DNA from 3 places in the Embleya sp. NPDC056575 genome. Region 1 is predicted to be linked to each of the others. Evidence: riboswitches for the same ligand, from Rfam matches in the RefSeq annotation. Region 1 holds a riboswitch; each other region holds the start of a gene.
The links. A riboswitch is a leader RNA that binds a small molecule or an ion and turns the genes downstream of it on or off. The one in region 1 is predicted to bind thiamine pyrophosphate.
Positions count from the first base shown of each region.

Region 2: it holds a riboswitch for thiamine pyrophosphate, as region 1 does, so the genes downstream of both, ACFRCG_RS20185 (purine-cytosine permease family protein) here and thiO (glycine oxidase ThiO) in region 1, are expected to answer to the same signal.
Region 3: it holds a riboswitch for thiamine pyrophosphate, as region 1 does, so the genes downstream of both, thiC (phosphomethylpyrimidine synthase ThiC) here and thiO (glycine oxidase ThiO) in region 1, are expected to answer to the same signal.

Region 1 covers NZ_JBHTVA010000077.1:39,801-46,412, reverse strand. The annotation lists gene pknB (Stk1 family PASTA domain-containing Ser/Thr kinase) at 1-1,066, opposite strand, end outside; gene ACFRCG_RS40220 (thiazole synthase) at 1,164-1,958, opposite strand; gene thiS (sulfur carrier protein ThiS) at 1,964-2,191, opposite strand; gene thiO (glycine oxidase ThiO) at 2,188-3,372, opposite strand; TPP riboswitch at 3,368-3,479, opposite strand; gene ACFRCG_RS40205 (NAD(P)/FAD-dependent oxidoreductase) at 3,596-4,780, shown strand; gene ACFRCG_RS40200 (Rv2175c family DNA-binding protein) at 4,826-5,191, shown strand; gene thiE (thiamine phosphate synthase) at 5,202-5,846, shown strand; gene ACFRCG_RS40190 (ribonuclease domain-containing protein) at 5,951-6,463, shown strand.
Region 2 covers NZ_JBHTVA010000024.1:21,896-28,507, reverse strand. The annotation lists gene ACFRCG_RS20195 (alpha/beta fold hydrolase) at 1-1,328, opposite strand, end outside; gene ACFRCG_RS20190 (CHAT domain-containing protein) at 1,535-2,875, shown strand; TPP riboswitch at 2,936-3,079, shown strand; gene ACFRCG_RS20185 (purine-cytosine permease family protein) at 3,075-4,442, shown strand; gene ACFRCG_RS20180 (NADPH-dependent F420 reductase) at 4,458-5,108, opposite strand; gene ACFRCG_RS20175 (inositol monophosphatase family protein) at 5,173-5,985, opposite strand; gene ACFRCG_RS20170 (LysR family transcriptional regulator) at 6,101-6,612, shown strand, end outside.
Region 3 covers NZ_JBHTVA010000011.1:110,215-116,826, forward strand. The annotation lists gene ACFRCG_RS11230 (ABC transporter permease) at 1-123, shown strand, start outside; gene ACFRCG_RS11235 (sensor histidine kinase) at 120-1,247, shown strand; gene ACFRCG_RS11240 (response regulator) at 1,244-1,939, shown strand; gene ACFRCG_RS11245 (NADPH-dependent FMN reductase) at 1,975-2,568, opposite strand; gene ACFRCG_RS11250 (helix-turn-helix domain-containing protein) at 2,681-3,523, shown strand; gene thiC (phosphomethylpyrimidine synthase ThiC) at 3,578-5,344, opposite strand; TPP riboswitch at 5,336-5,444, opposite strand; gene ACFRCG_RS11260 (hypothetical protein) at 5,496-5,696, opposite strand; gene tenA (thiaminase II) at 5,849-6,514, opposite strand.

The DNA.
Region 1 (6,612 bases):
CCGGCGCGTAGACCTGCTGCTCCTCGGAGTAGGGCTCCTCGTAGCCCCCGCCGTAGCGCGCCTGCTCGTCGTCCATCGAGTCGACGCTCAACCCGAGCGGCGCCAGATGCGGCGGCAGCATCACCTCGCCCGCCCGGAACACGCTGGTGGCGTTGTCGTTGATCGGCTCGGGCGGCGGCGGCAGGCGCAGTGCCGCGCCGAAGTCCAACTCCGCGTCGGGCATCGCGTGCCGGGTCCGGCGGACCAGACCGAGCAATTCCTCCGCGTCGCCGGGCCGCTGCTCCGGGTCGCGCACGGTGGCCGTGCGCACCAGCGTGTCCAGCGTGGTGGACAGGCCCGGCACCGCGTGCGAGGGCGGCGGCACGTCGGTGTGCACGTGCTTGTAGATGACCTCGACCGCGGTCGCGCCGTGGTGCGGCTGACGGCCGGTCAGCATCTCGTAGAGCACCACGCCCGCCGCGTACACGTCGGAGCGCGGGGTGGACTCGCCGCGTTCGACCTGCTCGGGCGCGAGGTAGGCGACCGTGCCGACCAGGACCTTGCCGGTCGCCGCGGTCGCGGTCGTGGTGGTCGCGCGGGCCAGCCCGAAGTCGCCGAGCTTGATCCCGCCGTCGTCGGAGATCAGTACGTTCTCCGGCTTGACGTCGCGGTGCACGAAGCCCGCCCGGTGTGCGGCGGAGAGCGCGGCGAGCATCGGCTCCAGCACCCCGAACGCCTCGCGCGGGGTCATGTTGCCCAGGTCCTGGAGCAGTTCGCGCAGCGTGCGGCCCTCGACGTATTCCATCGCGAGGTAGGCGACGGTGCCGTCGGTGCCCTGGTCGAAGACGTTGACCACGTTGGGATGCGACAGCCGGGCGGCGGCCTTCGCCTCCAGGATGAAGCGGCGGGTGGACTCGGGGTCCTGGGCGAGCCCGGCGTGCATCACCTTGAGGGCGACGACGCGATCGAGCCGAGTGTCGAGCGCCCGGTACACCGTGGCCATGCCACCTGCGGCAACTCGGGCATCGACCCGGTATCGACCGTCGAGCAGCCGCCCGACGAGCGGATCATTCAAGGTCGTGTCCATGTTCAGGAGTGTAGGGTCCACTGCCTCGTGGACGCCGACGGTCTTCCCCATGGTTCCCCCGTCGCCGGGCCGACGCGGCGCACGGGGCCGGTGCGGCTCAGAAGGCGGGATGTTCGGGGCTTGCGTCCAGCATGCCGGCCATGGGTGACGACGCGTGCGCGTGGTGCCGCATCGGGATGCGCCCGGCGCGGTACGCGAATCGGCCCGCCTCCACCGCGTGCCGCATCGCCTCGGCCATCAGCAGCGGCGACTGCGCCCGGGTGACCGCGGTCGCCAGCATCACCGCGTCGCAGCCCAACTCCATCGCGAGCGCCGCGTCGGAGGCGGTGCCCAGACCCGCGTCGAGCACCACCGGAACGCCGGCCTGCTCGGTGATCAGTCGGATGTTGTGCGGATTGCGGATGCCCAGACCCGAGCCGATCGGCGAACCCAGCGGCATCACCGCCACACAGCCCACCTGTTCGAGCCGGCGCGCGAGCACCGGGTCGTCGTTGGTGTACGCGAGCACCCGGAAGCCGTCGTCGACCAGCCGCTCGGCGGCGTCCACCAGCTCGACCCCGTCCGGCAGCAACGTGCGCTCGTCGGCCACGACTTCGAGCTTGACCCAGTCGGTCTCCAGCGCCTCCCGGGCCAGCCGCGCGGTGAGCACCGCCTCGCCCGAGGTGAAGCACCCGGCGGTGTTCGGCAACACCCGGATGCCCAGGCGGCGCAGCACGTCGAGCACCGAGCCCGCCGTCCCCGGGTCCACCCGGCGCATCGCCACCGTGGTGATCTCGGTGCCGGACGCGATCAGCGCCTGCTCCAGCACCTCCAGGCTCGGCGCACCACCCGTTCCGGTGATCAACCGCGACGTGAAGGACTCCCCGCCGATCACCAGCGTGTCGTCGGCCATCGTGGTCACCCTCCCTGTACGGCGGTCAGCACCTCGACGCGGCTGCCCGCGTCGAGCACGGTCTCGGCCCACGCGCCGCGCGGCACCACGGCCTCGTCGACCGCGACCGCCACACCCTTTGCGGCGGTGGTCAGCGTGGCCACCAGGTCGGCCACGGTGGTGCCGGTCGCCACATCGCGCCGGTCGCCGTTGACGGAGACCTCGATGCTCCCGATGTCGTCGATGTCGGTCATGCCATCACCTTCCGGGCGGCGCTCGTCGTGAAACGGTCGGGCCCGAAGGGCGCGATGAGGTCGGGGGTGGTGCCGTGGGCGAGCACGTCGGCCACGGTGTCGGCGGTGATCGGGGTGAGCAGGATGCCGTGTCGGTAGTGGCCGGTGGCCACCACCAGACCGGCCAGCGCGGAGCGGCCCAGGATCGGCGCGTTGTCCGGGCTGCCCGGGCGCAGCCCCGCGAGCGTCTCGACCAGCGGCAGCTCGGTCACGCCGGGGACGAGTTCGTGCGCGTCGCGGAGCAGTTCGTAGACCCCGCCCGCGGTGACCTCGGTGTCGAACCCGAGGTCGTGTTCGGTGGCGCCGATCACCAGTTCGCCGTCCACGCGCGGGACCAGGTACATGCTGCCGCCCTTGACCACGCCCCGGATGTTGCGGGACAGCAGCGGGCGCAGCGCCGGCGGCACGGCCAGCCGCAGGATCTCGCCCTTGACCGGACGTACCGGGGGCACCGCCTCGGGCGGCAGGCCCGGGATCCGCGCCGAGCGGCACCCGGCGGCGAGCAGTACCTGATCGGCGGTCAGCGCCCGCCCGTCGCGCAACCGCACACCGTACGCGCGCTCGTCGGCGACCAGGACCCGCTCGACGCCCTCGCGCACGATCGTCACGCCCGCCCGCGCGCAGGCCGCGAGCAGCGCCGCGACCAGGACGCGGTTGTCGATCTGGTGGTCGTCCTCGACGTGCAGGCCGCCGGTGATCGCCGGGGACAACATGGGTTCGAGGCGGCGGCACTCGCGGCTGGTCAGCCAGTCCGAGCGTAGGCCGAGGCGTTCCTGGTAGGCGTGCAGGTCCTTGAGCACCGCCCGGTCGTCCGCGTCCAGCGCGACCGCGATCGTGCCGCACGCGCGGTAACCCGAGGGCAGCCCCGCGGCGTCGGCCAGTTCGGCGGCGAACTCCGGGTAGCGCCGGGCGGATTCGATGCTCAGCCGGAGCAGGCTCTCCTCCCCGTACTGGAGTTCGGAGACGGGCGTGAGCATGCCCGCCGCGGCGTGCGAGGCGCCGGTGCCGGGGGCGGGGTCGACCACGGTGACCGCGAGGCCGTGCCGGGCGCGGGCGCGCCAGGCGATCGACAGTCCGACGACGCCCGCGCCGACGACCACGACGTCGACGCCCGGGGGGCCGGCCGTGCCGGTGTTGGACATGATGAGCAGAACTCCCTTCGCCGGTATGACCCGGATCAGGTTCGGACGGTCGGGGGCTCGCAGCCCCCCTCTCAGCCCGGTCTCACCGGGCTCCCGTGACCTCTCCACACTACGACACGTCCCGGGCGCCATCCGGGGTGCCCGAGCGGTGCCCGCCGATCTCCTTGACTGAGTCAAGACCCTGCCCGTCGGCGACCCGGGCACGCGTCATAGGCTGCCCCGCATGGACAACGTGCTCGTCGTGGGTGCCGGCATGGCCGGCCTGCAAACCGTGGTGGCGCTGCGGGAACAGGGGTACGCCGGGCGCGTCACCCTGCTCGGCGCCGAGGCGCACGCGCCGTACGACCGCCCGCCGCTGTCGAAGGAGGTCCTGGCCGGCAAGACCGACGACACCTCCTTCGAGGCGGACTGGGCCGCGCTCGACACCGAGGTGCTGTTCGGCCGCACCGCCACGGGGCTGCGCGAGGGCGCGGTGGACACCGACGCGGGGCCGATCGCCTACGAGCGCCTGGTGATCGCCACCGGATCGCGCGTGCTGCACCTGCCCGGCGCCGCCGAGGTGCCCGGCGTGCATGTGCTGCGCACCATCGACGACGCCCGCGCGCTGCGCACCGCGCTCGTGCCCGGCGCGCACGTGGTGATCGTCGGCGCGGGTTGGATCGGCGCCGAGGTGGCCACCGCCGCGGCCGCCGCGGGCTGCCCGACCACCGTGGTCGAGGCGCTGCACGCCCCGCTCGCCGGGCCCTTCCCCGACGAGATCGGCGAGCGCTTCGTGCCCTGGTACGCCGAGGCCGGCGTGGAACTGCTGCTCGGCGCGCGGGTGGATCGCCTGGAGCCGGGCGCGGTACACCTGACCGACGGTCGCCGGCTGCGCGCCGACGCGATCGTGGTCGGCATCGGCGTGCGCCCGGCCACCGACTGGCTGGCGGGATCCGCCGTCGCCCGCACCGCGCGGGGCTTCGTCGAGGTGGACGAGTACCTGGCCACCTCGATGCCCGGGGTCCACGCGGTCGGCGACTGCGTCGAGTTCCCGTCCGCCCGCTACGGCACCCGGATGCACGTCGAGCACTGGGACAACGCGCTCCAGGCGCCGCGCGTGCTCGTGGCCAACCTGCTCGGCGGCGAGCAGGCCTACGACCCGGTCCCGTACTTCTGGTCCGACCAGTTCGGCCGCATGGTGCAGTACGTCGGCCGGCACGGCGAAGGCGACGAACTGGTGTTCCGCGACGCCGGCGAGGACGGCAAGTGGTCCGCGGGCTGGTTCGCCGGCGACCGGCTCGTGGCACTGCTCGCGGTGGCCCGCCCACGTGACCTCGCCCAGGGCCGCAAGCTCGTGCAGCTGGCCACCCCGGTGGACCGGGAACGCTTCGCCGACCCGGAGAACCCGCTCAAGTCGACGGTCCGGTGACGGCGCCGGCAGGCGGGGCCGGCCGCGGAACCTAGACTTGGCCGGATGAGCGAGATCGACCCGAAAATCGAAGCCCTCGTCCCCGCCTGGGTGACCCTCCCCGAGATCGCCGAGATCCTCGGTGTGGACATCCTCAAGGTCCGGCAGCAGCTCAAGGAGCGCAAGTTCCTCGCGGTGCGCCGCGGCGAGCACCGGGCGCTGCAGGTGCCCGCCGACTTCTTCCAGGACGGCAACATCGTCAAGGGCCTCGTCGGCACGCTGACCCTGCTGGCCGACTCGAACTTCTCCGACGAGGAGGCGCTGGAGTGGCTGTTCACCGCCGACGACACGCTGCCGGGCACGCCGGTACAGGCGCTGCAGGAGAACCGGATGACCGAGGTGCGGCGACGCGCCCAGGCGCTGGCGATCTGAGGCCGGGCCGATGACGAGCCGTCAGGAACGGTTGGCCGACGCACGCCTGTACCTGTGCACCGACGCGCGGGAGCGGCAGGGCGACCTGCCCGCGTTCCTGGACGCGGTGCTCGGTGCGGGCGTGGACATCGTGCAGTTGCGGCAGAAGGGCCTGGAGGCCCGACCGGAGCTGGAATACCTGGAGGTGTTCCGGGACGCCTGCCGCCGACACGGGAAGCTGCTCGCGGTCAACGACCGGGCCGACGTCGCGCACACGATCGGCCCCGACGTGCTGCACCTGGGACAGGACGACCTGCCGGTCCCCGCGGCCCGGGCGATCATCGGCGGCGACGTGCTGATCGGGCGCTCCACGCACGCCGAGGCCGAGGTGGACGCGGCGCTCGTGGAGCCGGGGGTGGACTACTTCTGCACCGGACCGGTGTGGCCGACCCCGACCAAGCCGGGCCGCCCCGCGCCGGGCCTGGACCTGGTGCGGTACACCGCCGCGCTGCGCCCGACCCGGCCGTGGTTCGCGATCGGCGGCATCGACCCGACCAACCTCGACCAGGTGCTGGCCGCCGGGGCGACCCGGGTGGTGGTGGTCCGGGCGATCACCGAGGCCGCGGACCCGGCCGAGGCGACGGCCCGGTTCGTCGAACGGCTGACCTCGGGCTGACCTCGGGCCGACCGGCCGTGCCCGAACGGCGGTGTACGCGGTTCGGGTGTCGTTCGGCGCGTACGGCCGCGGGCTCGGCTCGGTGCGGTGGGTGGGCCGGCACGATGCGGGACATGTCCGGTGCCCAGCGGCGCAATCTGATCGTCGTCACGGTGCTCGCGCTCGTCGCGGCACTCGCGTTGGTCTTCGCGCTCACGCGCGGCGACGGCGACGGGTCGCGTTCCGGCGGGGCGACCCGGACGCCGGCGGCGTCCACCGCGGCCGGCACGTCCGTCGGCACCGCGTCGGTGTCGGGCCGCGGCGACACCGCGTCCGCGCGCCCCACCTGGGTGCCCGCCCGGATGCGTACCGTCGCCGCCGGCGACCTGCCCGCCGAGGCCCGCGAGACGCTGGCCCTGATCGCGGCCGGCGGCCCGTTCCCGTACTCCCGCGACGGCATCGTCTTCGGCAACCGGGAGAAGCTGCTCCCCGGCAGACCCGACGGCTACTACCGCGAGTACACGGTCCGCACCCCCGGGTCCGCCGATCGCGGCGCACGGCGGATCGTCACCGGAAAGAACACCGAGCGCTTCTACAGCGACGACCACTACGCGAGCTTCGCGGCCGTCCTGCCCTGACCCGCGACGCGGTGTGCGCCGATCGGGTGGTTGGACTCGCGGATGGCGCATTCCGGCCGAGTCGGATCGATCCGGCGGCCAGACTGCCGAGATGGACACACCCGACGTCTCCTTCCGTCCGGGGTCCGCAGAGGATGCCCGAGCCCACG
Region 2 (6,612 bases), on a different contig from region 1:
GTTCCGCTTTCGTGGGATGCGCTGATCGTGGTGTGCAGCTTGGTGGTGCCGCGGACCCTGGTTGTCGTGGGGTAACGGTCCGATTGCCAGACGGCCGCGAAGGCCCTGGGCAGGAGCGGTATCGACGCGGTCGGTGGGGTCCGCAGGAACTGGTCGAGGATGCTGGACAGGAAGATCGTGCCGCCGTCGGCCCCGGAATCGATGCCGGTCAGGATGCGGCGGCTGTCGGTGAGCGCGAGGGTGCGGGTCGCGTTCGCGGCGGCGGGCCAGTTCGGGTAGCCCTCGTAGCCGCCGCCGGTGCGGGACTTCAGCTGCACCGCCGGCTCCCGGTCGATGCCGTTGTCGATGCCCCTGAGGTGGTGGTCGAGCCAGCGGGTCGAGTCGGCCCAGACGTCGTTGGGCAGGCCGAACAGGCCGCCCGCCTCGGCGGTGGCGTGGTCGCCGGGACGGAATTCGAGGCGCTTGGGACCGGTCAACCCGCCGAAGAAGTCGGCGTATTGGTCGGGCGGGAAGAGCGAGTCGCCCCACGCGTTGCCGAGCATGATCGCGGGGGCGTTGGCGTTGATCCGGTCGAGGTGGGTCGCCGGGGAGCGCTTGGCGCCCCACGCCAGCATCTCCGGCTCCTTGGCGAGGTTGCCCGAGAGGAAGTTCTTCAGGATTTCGGTGAGTTCGGCGCTGGGTCGGCCGGTGAGGAAGCCGGCTCCGCCCAACAGGGCCGCGGCCTGCGCGTGTTCGGTACGGCCCGCGTAGATCGACTTGATCAGGTCGGCCCAGCCGCTCATCGCGACGACGGCCTTGATCCTGGGGTCGAACGCGGCGGCGAGGAGGCTGATACCGGCGCCGTAGGAGACGCCGGCCATGCCTATTCGGGTCGGGTCGGCGGGCGTGTTGGCCAGCGCCCAGTCGATCACCTTGGACGCGTCGGCGATGTCCGGCGGCCCGGCGGTCTCGATCTCGCCGCCGGATTGCCAGAAGCCGCGCGAGTTGTAGCCGATCACGACGTAGCCGCGATCGGCGAGTTGTCGTGCGGGGACGACGTATTCGATCTGGGGCATCGCCCAGCTGGTCGGCAGTACGACGACCGGGTAGCGGGTTCCGGGCGCGCCGCCGGTGGGGGTGATGACGTTGGCGGCCAGTTTGGTGCCGCCGTCGCCGGGGATGTCGACGAAGCGCGGGGACGAGCCGGCGGCGGACCGGACGACCGTCGCCGTGGTGGGGGTGGGGGCGGCGCCGGCCGCGGCGGCCGGGCCGAGGGCGGTCCCGGCGAGGACCGCGGCCGAGACGACGGCGGCCGCACGAGCGCGTGGGCGCAGGCGGAATCGACCCATCAGGGTCTCCTGACGTCATGGTCGGGGCGTGACCCGACCCGCGAGAATGCATGGTGAGGCGACGCCAGGGGACGGCGTCGGAGGGTGACTCACGAGTAAGTTACGCGCCGGTAAACCAAGACGGAAGTGCCACGCGGCGATCGACCGAGGCACCGCCACCCACCCGAGTACGGTGGTCCCGGCACGTGGGGCAAGCGGGGGTGAACGTGGAGCGCGCGCAACACACCGAACGCGCGGCGCGGGTCGAGCACATCGACACCGAAGCCGACACCGACACCGAAACACGCCGCGCCTGGGACCGAGGCGAACGCGGCCTGCTCCGCTGCGTGGAGGCTTTGGCGGATGACGCGGCCCGCCGCACCCTGCCCGGACTCCCGGAGGCGACCGGCGGGCCGGACCCGTCCGGCGGACCGCACGCGACCGACCGGCGAACCAGACCGGGCGGGGCGGACCCGAACCCCGGCCCCCGCGTTGACGCCCTCCACGAGGCCCTCACCCTGCTCACCGAAGCTCTCGCCGCGCTCCCCGCCACCGATACGCGCTGGCCGGAATTCGCCTACGCCGCCGGTGTTGCCCATGGCGCTGTGGCGGACCACGACGGCGACGCCGACACCCGCGACCAGGCTCGGGTCTGCTTCCGGCGGGCCCGCGGTGCCGCGTCGGCGGATGCCCACCTCTTTCGGGCCGCCACCCACGTGGGTGACGCCCGAGTCGGCGCCGGCCCCGCCAACGGCCGGTGGCGCGCCCTCCTCGACCCGCCGCCCGCCGCCGAGATCGCCGTCGCGCTGCGCCGCCTCGGCGCCGACGCGCTGGTCCAACTCGTCCCCGGGGCCGCCGTGGTCAGCGGCGTCGACGGCTCGACCCGGCTGCTCGACCTGCCCGGACTCGACTACGGCCTGGACCTGCCCGACGGCGACCGGGAGCACCTGTCCGACTTCCTCGACGCCCTCTGCGCCTGGGCCTGGGACGCGGTGATGGCCCCCGTACTCGCCGCCGTCCCCGGCACGTTCGGCCGCACGCCGTCCCTGGTCCTGCTGCCGGCGGGCCTGTTCGATTCGGTGCCCTGGCACGCCGCCTGGTCGACCGTCGACGGCCGCCGCCGGCACGCGCTCCAGGTCGCGCGGATCTCGTACATCGCCTCGCCCCGCCTGCTGTGCGACATCGCCGCGCGCCCGACGGCCGACCCGCACCGGAGCCGGCACCGCCCGATCGAAATCGGCCACACCGCCGGCGCCCCGATCGTGTTCGCCCCCGACCGCGCCGCCGGATCCGCCGCCGAGCACCTGGCCGCCGGCGCCCACACCGTGGTGTCCACCCTCTGGCCCGTCGCCCCGACCACCGCCGCGCTGGTCCTGTACATGGCCCACCACTACCTCAACCGCCGCGACCTCCCGCCCGCCCAGGCGCTCCGCACCGCCCAGCTCTGGATGCGCGACCCCAAACGCGGGATCCCCACCGCGATGCCCGCCGAACTCGCCGCGCAGGCCCGGGAGATCGTCCCGAACGACCTCACCGGCTGGGCCGCCTTCACCCATTCGGGCCGCTGAGCCGCCGCCGCCGACCCCCACCCCGCCTTCCCAAGCCGCCCGCCGGGGGCGTACTGTTCGCCACGCCATCGCGGGAGCTCGGACCAACCGGGCTGAGAGGGCGGCATGGGGTGTCGGTGGCGAGCCGGCGCACACCCCGGGGCCACCGACCGCTTGAACCTGTCCGGGTAATGCCGGCGTAGGGAGAGCAGGTAGAGCCATGTCGGCTCCAGCAGTGGACGACGCACGCCCCGCCGCGGCACACCCGGCGACCGAGGCCCCGCTGGTCCTGGACACCGCGCCGCCGCGCACCCTCGGCTTCCGCGACCAGGCCGCGTTCTGGGCCAACCTCGGGGTGAGCCTCCTCGGCTTCTCCGGCGCCCTGTTCGTCCTTGCCCCGGCGGGCTATCCGCAACTGTCCATGGTCGCCGCGATCGTCGCGGCGATCGGCGGCACGCTGCTCGGCACGCTCATGGTCGCGGTCGCCGGCATCCCCGGCGCCCGCAGCGGCGCGCCCGCGATGACGGTGTTGCGCGGGTTGTTCGGCACGAAGATCTCGTACGTGCCGACCGTGTTCAACATCGTCCAGTGCATCGGCTGGGGCACCTTCGAGCTACTGGTCATCGCGCTCGGCATCGAGGCGATGACCGACGGCGACGGCCCGCACTGGCTCTACATCGTCGCCGCCGGCACGGTCACCACCGCGATGACCCTGCGCCCGCTCGGCATGCTGCGCATCCTGCGCCGCTACGTGACGATCGCGGTGGGCATCGCGATGCTCTACTTCTCGGTCCAGCTGTGGCGCGAGGGGCTGCCGCCGATGACCGAGGGCTCGTGGTCCGGATTCTTCCCGGCGATGGACGCCGCGCTCGCGGTCGCGGTCTCGTGGGTACCGCTGGCCTCCGACTACACCCGCCACTCGCGCGGCACGAAGCCGGCGTTCTGGGCCGCGCTGAGCGGCTTCTCCGTCACCAGCATCTGGTGCTATCTGCTGGGCCTGGTCGCCCTCGCCCAGGTGGGCGGCGACGCGGACAAGATCTTCGACTCGTTCCTGGGCGTCACCGCCGGTTGGGTGTTCTTCGCGGTCCTGGTCGTCCGCGAGGTCGACCAGAGCTTCGCCAACGTCTACAGCACCGCGATGTCGATCCAGAACCTCGCGCCGCGCGTCGACCGCCGGATCCTCTGCCTGGGCGTGGGGGCGCTGGTCACGGCGTTCGCGCTGATGGTGAACGACTTCGACACCTACGCGAGCTTCCTGTCCCTGATCGGCTCGATCTTCATCCCGCTGCTCGGTGTACTGGCGGTGGACCTGTTCGCGGGCCGCGGCCGCGCCGGCTGGGACCTGGGCGACCACTCGCCGGCGCGCTGGGTGATGCTCGCCCCGTGGCTGCTCGGCTTCTGCATGTACCAGCTGATCAACCCCGGCACGGTCGAGTGGTGGGTGGACTTCTGGACCCCGATCCAGGACACCCTCCACATCCACGCCCAACGCTGGACCTCGGCCTCCCTGTTCTCCTTCGCCCTCGCCGGCGCAACCGCGTACATCGCGGTCGCGTGGGACCGTCGGCGTGCGCTCGCCACGCGCTGAGCCGAACCGGCGGGGTCAGCGGGCGATGGCAACGGCGAACGGTCGAAAGCCCTGCCGGCGCATGACGTGCGGCACCACGAGGATCATCGCCTCGGTGGCGCGGGCCGTGCCGATGCCACCAAGATCCTCGATCCATCCGGGCCGCCATCCCAGGTCGCCGAGCAGCCCCGCCACGGTCTTCTTCGCCTGCTCGTCGTCGCCCGACAAATAGGCGGTCGGCGAAGTGGCCAGGGTTTCGGGCGCGGTCATGACCATGAACAGCATGGTGTTGAGCGTCTTGACCACCCGCGTGTCGGGCAACGCGGCCTGAAGTCGCTCGGCGAGGCTGCCGTCGGGGTAAACCAGCTCGCCGGGCAGTCCGTCGTCGGCATCGTGCGTCGCGTTGGAGACGTCGACCAGGATCTTTCCGGCGAGTTCGGCACGTAGGTCGGACAGCCGCTCCAGGGCCGTGTCTCCGGGCGTCGCGTTGATCACGACGTCGGCGGTGCGGGCGGCGGTGCGCTGGTCGGCGAAGGAGACGCGGGGGTCGGCGGCGCCGTCGCCCGAGGCCGCGGTGTCCTTCGGTGGGCTCCGGTGGCCCAGGGTGACGCGGTGCCCGGCCGCGGCGAACTTGTTGGCCAGGTTCGCACCGACGCGGCCGGTGCCCAGGATGCCGATGGCGGTCATGAGGTGATGCTCCTTGCGGTGTTGGCGGTGGCGGTGACAAACAGCGGTGGCGCCCGGCGCACGGTCAGGCGACCGCCGACAACACCTCGAGCGCCGCAGTGTGAATACCGGGCGCGGCGGCGAGGAAGTCCGGGCTGCCCGTGGTCCACGGCTCACCCGCCAGGTCGGTGACGACACCCCCGGCCTCGGCGACCAACAGCGCGCCCGCGACCAGCCCCGAACGAACATCGGAGAACTGCCAGAACGCGTCCATACCCCCGCCGGCAACGTGGACGAGCTGCAAGGTCGCGGGCACGGACACCCGTACGACAAGGCCGTTGACCAACATTGCGGAAACGGATTCACCGATCCGCCGGAACGTGTTCCCGTCCTCGCCCGGCCTGGCCTGACCGGTCCCGGTGAGCGCCGCGCCGAGGTCGGTCTTGGCGGACACCCGCAAAGGACGCCCGTCGAGCCACGCGCCACCGCCCGCGGTGGCGGTGTACGTGTCACCGGTCAGCGGCAGGTGGACCACGGTCAGCACCGGCCGGTTGTCGCGCACCAGGGTGGCCGTGACGCCCCAGTCGGACATCCCGTGTACGTGGTTGATGTTGCCCTCGGCCGGGTCGACGACCCACCACTCCCCGGCCGGGAGCGCACCGCCGGCCAACTCGTCCTCGGCCCACCGCGATCCGGGCCGCGCCCGCAGCAGCGGCTCGCGCAGCACCTTCAGCACCGCGGCGTCGTTGGCATGGATCCGCTCGACGATCTCGTTCGGGCTCACGACTCGGGCATGCGGGATGTAGCGGTCGCGCAGGATCGCACCAGCGGTCCGCACCGCGGCGGTCACCGCCGGCATCAGCGTCGTGTCGGCGTCGAAGGGCAGGGCTGTACTCATGATCGACTCCCGGGTTTCGGTGGTCGCGGCGCGGCTTCCGCTCGCCCGCACTTCGAACCTAGAACCCCCACCGATTAACAACAAGTGCATGCTTCTCACTCGTAGAGTTACTCCCATGCAACTGGATCTGAACCTGCTCACGGCCCTGGACGCGCTCCTCGAAGAGGGCAGCGTCGCCGGCGCCGCCGCTCGCCTCCACGTCACCGCGCCGGCGATGAGCCGCTCGCTGGGCCGTATCCGCAAGGTCACCGGCGACCAGATCCTGGTCCGCACCGGCCGCAGCATGGTCCCCACCACGCGCGCGCTGGCGATGCGGGCCCAGGTCCACGCCCTCGTGCAGCAGGCCCACCAGTTGTTGTCCAGCCGGCAGGAACTCGAACTGCCGGTCCTGCGACGGGTGTTCACCGTGCGCTGGCACGACGCCCTGACCGACGCCTGCGGCACCGACCTGATCGCCGCCATCCATCGCGAGGCCCCCGGCGTGCAGGTGCGGCTGTCCGCCGAACCCGGTACGGACACCCCCGAACTGCGCCGGGGCGAGGTCGACCTCGAATCCGCGTCCGCCCGGCCGACCCTGCCCGACATCCGCCACCGACTCATCGGCCGGGACCGGCTCGTCGTCGCCGT
Region 3 (6,612 bases), on a different contig from region 1:
CTGTCCCGCGCGTCGCGCGGCACGGCGTTGTCGCCGGGAGCCGCCGCGGTGGTGCTGGGCGCCTGGGCGATCGTGCTGGTGGTCGCGGCCGTCGCCGGCGAGCGTCGGCGTGACCTGGCGTGATCGCGATACCCCGGTCCGTACGGGCGGCGCGCGCATGGCTCCACGCGCGCCGCTTCGCGGTACTGGACGCCGTCGTCGCGGTGGTGGCCCTCGTCGTCGAACTCAACCTGAACTTCGACGACTCGACCGCGGTCCGGCCGCTGCGGGTGGTCCTGATCGTGGGCAGTGGCGCGCTCCTGCTCGCCCGACGACTCGCACCCCTCGTCGTGCTCCCGGCCGTGTGCGCCGTCGAGGCGCTGCTCGTGGCGACCGGCGCCAGTCCCGGCGGGGCGCCGGCGCTGGTGGCCCTGTTCACCATCGCCGAACTGCGCGAGCGGCGGGCGTCGGTGGCCGCCCTCGTGCCGACGGCCGTGTTCCTGATGGCGGCCGACATCGTCTCGTTCCCGGTCACCGTCATCGCGTGGGCCCTGGGCACCTACGCGCAGACCCGGCGCCGCTACACCGCCGCGCTGGAGGAACGCGCGGCCCACCTGGAGCGCGAGCGCGAGCAACTCTCGGTGATCGCGGCCCAGCGCGAACGCGCCGCGATCGCCCGCGAACTGCACGACATCATCGCCCACTCGGTCACCGTGACGCTGGTGGGCGTACGCGGCGCGCGCGACGTGCTGCGCGTGGCGCCCGACGTGGCCGACGACACGCTGGAGCGGGTCGAGCGCAACGCCGAGCAGAGCCTGGTCGAGTTGCGCCGGATGTTGCTGCTGCTGCGCGAGCCGGACCAGGGTGTGCGGATGCACCCGCAACCCTCACTGGCCCGACTGCCTACGCTTGTCGCCTCGTTCGGCGAGGCCGGGTTGCCCGCACACCTGGAGGTCACCGGCACCTCCCGGCCGCTCGCCGGCGGCGTCGAGTTGTCGGTGTACCGCATCGTCGAGGAGGCACTGACCAACGTGCTCAAGCACGCCCGTCCCACCCGCGTCGCGGTCACCCTCGACTTCGGCGCCACCCATCTGCGGGTCACGATCGTCAACGACGGCGCGCCGGCGGCCGAACCCGCCCCGGGCGGCCACGGCCTGGTCGGCATGCGCGAGCGGATCGGCGTGCTCGGCGGCGAACTGGAGGCCCGGCCCGGCGCGGAGGGCGGCTTCCGGGTCGCGGCCCGACTGCCCCTGGGGGATCGCGCGTGAGCGCCGGAAGCATCCGCGTGCTGATCGTCGACGACCAGGAGTTGATCCGCACCGGCCTGCGCCTGTTCCTGCAGACCCGGGACGACTTCGACGTGGTCGGCGAGGCCGAGGACGGCGACGAGGCCGTCGAACTGGCCACCGTGCTGCGTCCGGACGTGATCCTGATGGACATCCGGATGCCGCGCATGGACGGCGTCGAGGCCACCGCCCGCCTGCACGCCGCCGGGATCTCGCCGCCCCCGCGCGTACTGATCCTGACCACGTTCGACCTGGACGAGTATGTCTTCGGCGCGTTGCGCGCGGGCGCCGCGGGATTCCTGCTCAAGGACGCCTCGCGCGCCCGCCTGGTGGAGGCGATCCACGTGGTCCACGCCGGGGAGGGGCTGCTCTCGCCGTCGATCACCCGGCGCCTCATCGAGAACTTCGCCGGCCGGACCGACCCGCTGCGGTCCCCGCCGGGGCTCCTCGCGGCGCTGACCCCGCGCGAACGAGAGGCCCTGCTCCTGGTCGCCCGCGGGTTGTCCAACAGCGAGATCGCCGCCCACCTCGTGGTCACGGAGGCGACCGTGAAGAGCCACGTGGGTGGCATGTTCGCCAAACTGGGTCTGCGCGACCGGGCTCAGGCGGTGGTGTTCGCGTACGAACACGGCGTCGTCGTCGCCGGCGAGGCGGAGCCGCCCGGACCGGCCTGACGGCGGCCCGGATCCCGGGCCGCCGTCGTCCCGCCTCATGCCGGATACGGAGTCGTCTCCCGCGCCGACCGGAGCGCGTGCGCCCACCAGGACAACTGGTCGAGCAGGACCTTGGCGTAGCCTGCGGCCTCGGGATCGGTCGGGCGGTCGTCCCGCCACGTGAGGAAGTAGTTCGGGAAGGCCAGGCCGTCGCGGATGGTCACCGCGTGCAGCTCCGTCAGCACGTTCTCCAGGTGCAGCACCGCGTGCCGGCCGCCCGCCGCGCCGCCGTAGCTGACGAAGGCCACGGGCTTGGCCGTCCACTGGGTGAAGTGCCAGTCGATGGCGGCCTTCAACGACGCGGGATAGCTGTGGTTGTACTCCGGCGTGACCAGCACGATCGCGTCGGCACTCGCCAGGGCCGACGTCAGCGGTGCCATCCCGGCCGGACGGGGGTACTCGTCGGCGGGGGCCTTGGGCGATGCCGCGGGCAGCGCCAACGGGATGTCGATCTCGGCCAGATCGACGACATCCACCTCGAATCCGCCGTGGGCACTCACCTGTTCGGTGAACCACGAGGTCACGACCGGGCCGAATCGGCCCTCGCGAACACTTCCGACGATGATCAGCAACTTGGGCTTGTTCTCCATGCCCACCACGATCCGGCCGCGCCGCGGGGGCAACCAGACCGCGCTCAGGCCGGCCCCAGGGGAGCCACGCTGAGCCCTCCACCGGCGGCGATCGGCGGCCTATGCTCGCGGCATGAGTACGCCGTTGGGGGATTTCATCCGCACCAAACGCGACAGCGTGCAACCGGAATCACTGGGCCTGCCCGACCGCGGCCGACGCAGGTCGCCGGGACTGCGGCGCCTGGATCTCGCCGCGCGAGCCGGCATCAGCGTCGAATACCTGACCCGTATCGAACAGGGCCGGGACCGCAATCCCTCGGTGTCGATCGTGAACGCGCTCGCCGACGCGCTCAGCCTCGACCCCGCGGAACGGGTGCACCTGCGCTACCTCGCGAAGATCAGCGGCGGCGAATGCTCCGCCCATCCCCGGCCCACGCCCACGCCGCCGGCCCGGGAGGTGCGCCCGACCATTCGCGAGACCCTTCGCCTCCTCGAACCGGGCATCGCCGCGGTGAGCAACCGCCTGGGCTACGTGCTCGCCTACACCGCCGGATACGCGTCGGTCATGGGCGCGAGCGGATTGCTCGACGCCGACGCCCCGAACCTGACCCGCTACGTGTTCACCGACCCCGCCGCCCGGACCTTCTTCGTCGACTGGGACGTCGTCGCGGACGAGCAGGCCTTCGACCTCTGGCTCGCCCCCTCGGCCGAGGGCTCCCAGTGGATCACCAACGAACTCGGGCCCCTCGCCGGACCCGAGTTCACCAGCCGCCTGAACCGACACGTGGTGCCCGCACGCGGCGTACTCCGCCTCGACCACCCCTCGGGCCACCGACTCGAACTCAACCGGGAGACGCTCGAACTCGCCTGCGACGACCAGCAGCTGGTCGTCTTCCTGCCGGCGGACGAGGCGACGGCGACGAGCCTCGAGCAACTGCGCCGGTCGGGCACCGGCCGACTCCGGGCGATCTCCTAGCGTGTGTCCGGCGAGGGACCGCGGATACCGGGATCCGCGGTCCCTCGCCGCGACTCAGTCGGCCAGCGGCAGATACACCCGGTTGCCCGAGGCGGCGAACTCCGCCGACTTGGCGCGCATGCCCGCCTCGGCCTCGGCGTCGACCGCCACGACCGCCGCGCCGTCGCCGTGTTCGGCGCGGATGTCGTGGGAGATCCGCATCGAGCAGAACTTCGGCCCGCACATCGAGCAGAAGTGGGCGGTCTTCGCCGGCTCGGCCGGCAGTGTCGCGTCGTGATAGGCCCGCGCCGTGTCCGGGTCCATCGCCAGGTCGAACTGGTCCTGCCAGCGGAACTCGAACCGGGCGTCGGAGAGCGCGTCGTCCCACGCCTGCGCGCCCGGGTGGCCCTTGGCCAGGTCGGCCGCGTGCGCGGCGATCCGGTACGCGATCACGCCCGCCTTGACGTCGTCGCGGTCCGGCAGGCCCAGGTGCTCCTTCGGCGTCACGTAGCAGAGCATCGCGGTGCCCCACATCCCGATCATCGCCGCGCCGATCGCCGAGGTGATGTGGTCGTAGCCGGGCGCCACGTCGGTGGTCAGCGGGCCCAGGGTGTAGAACGGCGCCTCGTCGCAGATGCGCTGCTGGAGGTCGACGTTCTCCTTGATCTTGTGCATCGGCACGTGGCCGGGGCCCTCGATCATCACCTGGACGTCCATCGACCGGGAGATCCGGCCCAGTTCGCCCAGCGTCTCCAACTCGGCGAACTGCGCCGCGTCGTTGGCGTCGGCGATCGAGCCCGGACGCAGGCCGTCGCCGAGCGAGTAGGTCACGTCGTACGCGCGCAGGATCTCGGTCAGCTCGGCGAAGTGCGTGTACAGGAAGTTCTCCCGGTGGTGCGCCAGACACCACGCGGCCATGATCGAGCCGCCGCGCGAGACGATCCCGGTCTTGCGCCGCGCGGTCAGCGGCACATAGCGCAGCAGCACACCGGCGTGCACCGTCATGTAGTCGACGCCCTGCTCGCACTGCTCGATCACGGTGTCCCGGTACAGCTCCCAGGTCAGTTCCTCGGGCTTGCCGTTCACCTTCTCCAGCGCCTGGTACAGCGGCACCGTGCCGATCGGGACCGGCGAATTGCGCACGATCCACTCGCGCGTGGTGTGGATGTCCTTGCCGGTGGACAGGTCCATCACGGTGTCCGCGCCCCAGCGGATCGCCCACACCAGCTTGTCGGTCTCCTCCTCGATCGAGGAGGTCACCGCCGAGTTGCCGATGTTCGCGTTCACCTTGACCAGGAAGTTCTTCCCGATCGCCATCGGCTCGATCTCGGGGTGATTGATGTTCGCGGGCAACACCGCCCGCCCGGCGGCGATCTCGTCCCGCACCACCTCGGGGGTCAGGCCCTCGCGGACGGCCACGAACTCCATCTCCGGGGTGATCAGCCCGCGCCGGGCGTAGCCGAGCTGGGTCACCGCCTCGGATCCGGCGGCCCGCCGGGGACGCACCCCCGCGCCCGGCACCGCGAGCCCGGCCGGGGTGAGGTCGGCGATCCGGCCGTCGTAGCGCTCGGTGTCGCCGCGCTCGTCGATCCACCCCTCGCGCAACGCGGGCAGACCGCGCCGCACGTCCACCTCGAAGGCGGGATCGGTGTACGGGCCGGACGTGTCGTACAGGCGAACCGTCTCGCCGTTGGTCAGGTGCACCGTACGCACCGGGACGCGCAGGTCCTCGCGCGATCCGGCGACGTAGCCGCGGTGGTGGGCGGGGGAAATCGGACCGCTGGTGACCGTCTGCGCGGCGGCGATGCCGGCGGCGGGCAGCGAAGTGTCGTGCGAGGTCATGGAAAGGCTCCCTACGCCGGCATTACCCGGTCAGGTTCTGCGGTCGGCGCGGCCTCAGCGCCCTCTCAGCCCGGTGCCCCGAGCTCCCGTGTATCTCCGTGTGGTGCGCCCCCACCCTGGCACACCGCCGACCGCACGACCAGCGCCGGGTTCACTCCAGCGGATCGCGCGGTCCCCGACCGGCCACCGCCGTACGCGCGAGCACGACCATGCCGATCACCACGAACAACCCCACGACACCCTTGACGAGGACCATCAGGAAGGCCGAGAACAGCCAGATCAGCAACCAGCACAGCAGCACCAGCGCCACCACCGGAACGCCGATGCGCGCCCACCGCGGCCATGTCTCCATCGTCCAACCCCCAAGTCACGCGAACCCACGCGAGACGTGCACACCAGGGGAGCACATTCCCCGGGAGGACACGCCCTACCCGGGAAGGCCGGTTCCGCTCCGCGCGACGGCGGCCCGACGTGCGCCGGGCCGCGCTCCGCCGTACCCCGTGCTCAGACCGGCCAGCGCTCGCCTCGCCACGCGGCGTCCCAGAACATCCACTCGTAGCGCGCGGTGGTCGCGAAGTGTTCCAGCATCCGGGCCCGTTCGCCCGCCGACAGGTCCTCGCCGATCCGGTCCACCAGATCCAGGACCGCGCGCACCGTCTCCTGGAACTCCTCGGCGCCGTAGGTGGCTATCCACCGCCCGTACAACTCGTCGGGCGAACCCTTGGCGAGCAGCGCGTCACCCACCCGGGCGTAGATCCAGTAGCAGGGCAGCACCGCGGCCACGCCCTCGGCGAACGAGCCGTTGTGCACGGTGGCCATCAGGTAGCTGACGTAGGCGCGGGTGCTGGGCAACACCGGCTCGGTCGCCGTCGCGTCGGCCACCGAGCTGCCGAAGTCGATCATGAAGCCCTCGTGCAGCGACCGCTCGGCCGCGATCGCCCCGGCCGCGTCCCGCGCGAACTGTACGGTCGTCGCCTCGTCCGGCGCCTTGGCCGCGCACACCGCGAGCGCCCTGGCGTAGTCGCGCAGGTAGTGCGAGTCCTGCACGACGTAGTGCCGGAACGCCTCGCGCGGCAGCGTGCCGTCGGTGAGTCCGTGGATGAAGGGGTGGTCGAGGATCGCCGCGTAGACGTCCTCGATCGACGCCCAGAGTTCGTCGCGCAGTGCCATCGGATGTACTTCCCGTCGTCGGATCCCGAGATGCGATTGTCGTACACCGCTCGGTCGGTGGGCGGAGGCGCCGCCTGCGGGAGGGGGACGGCCGGTCG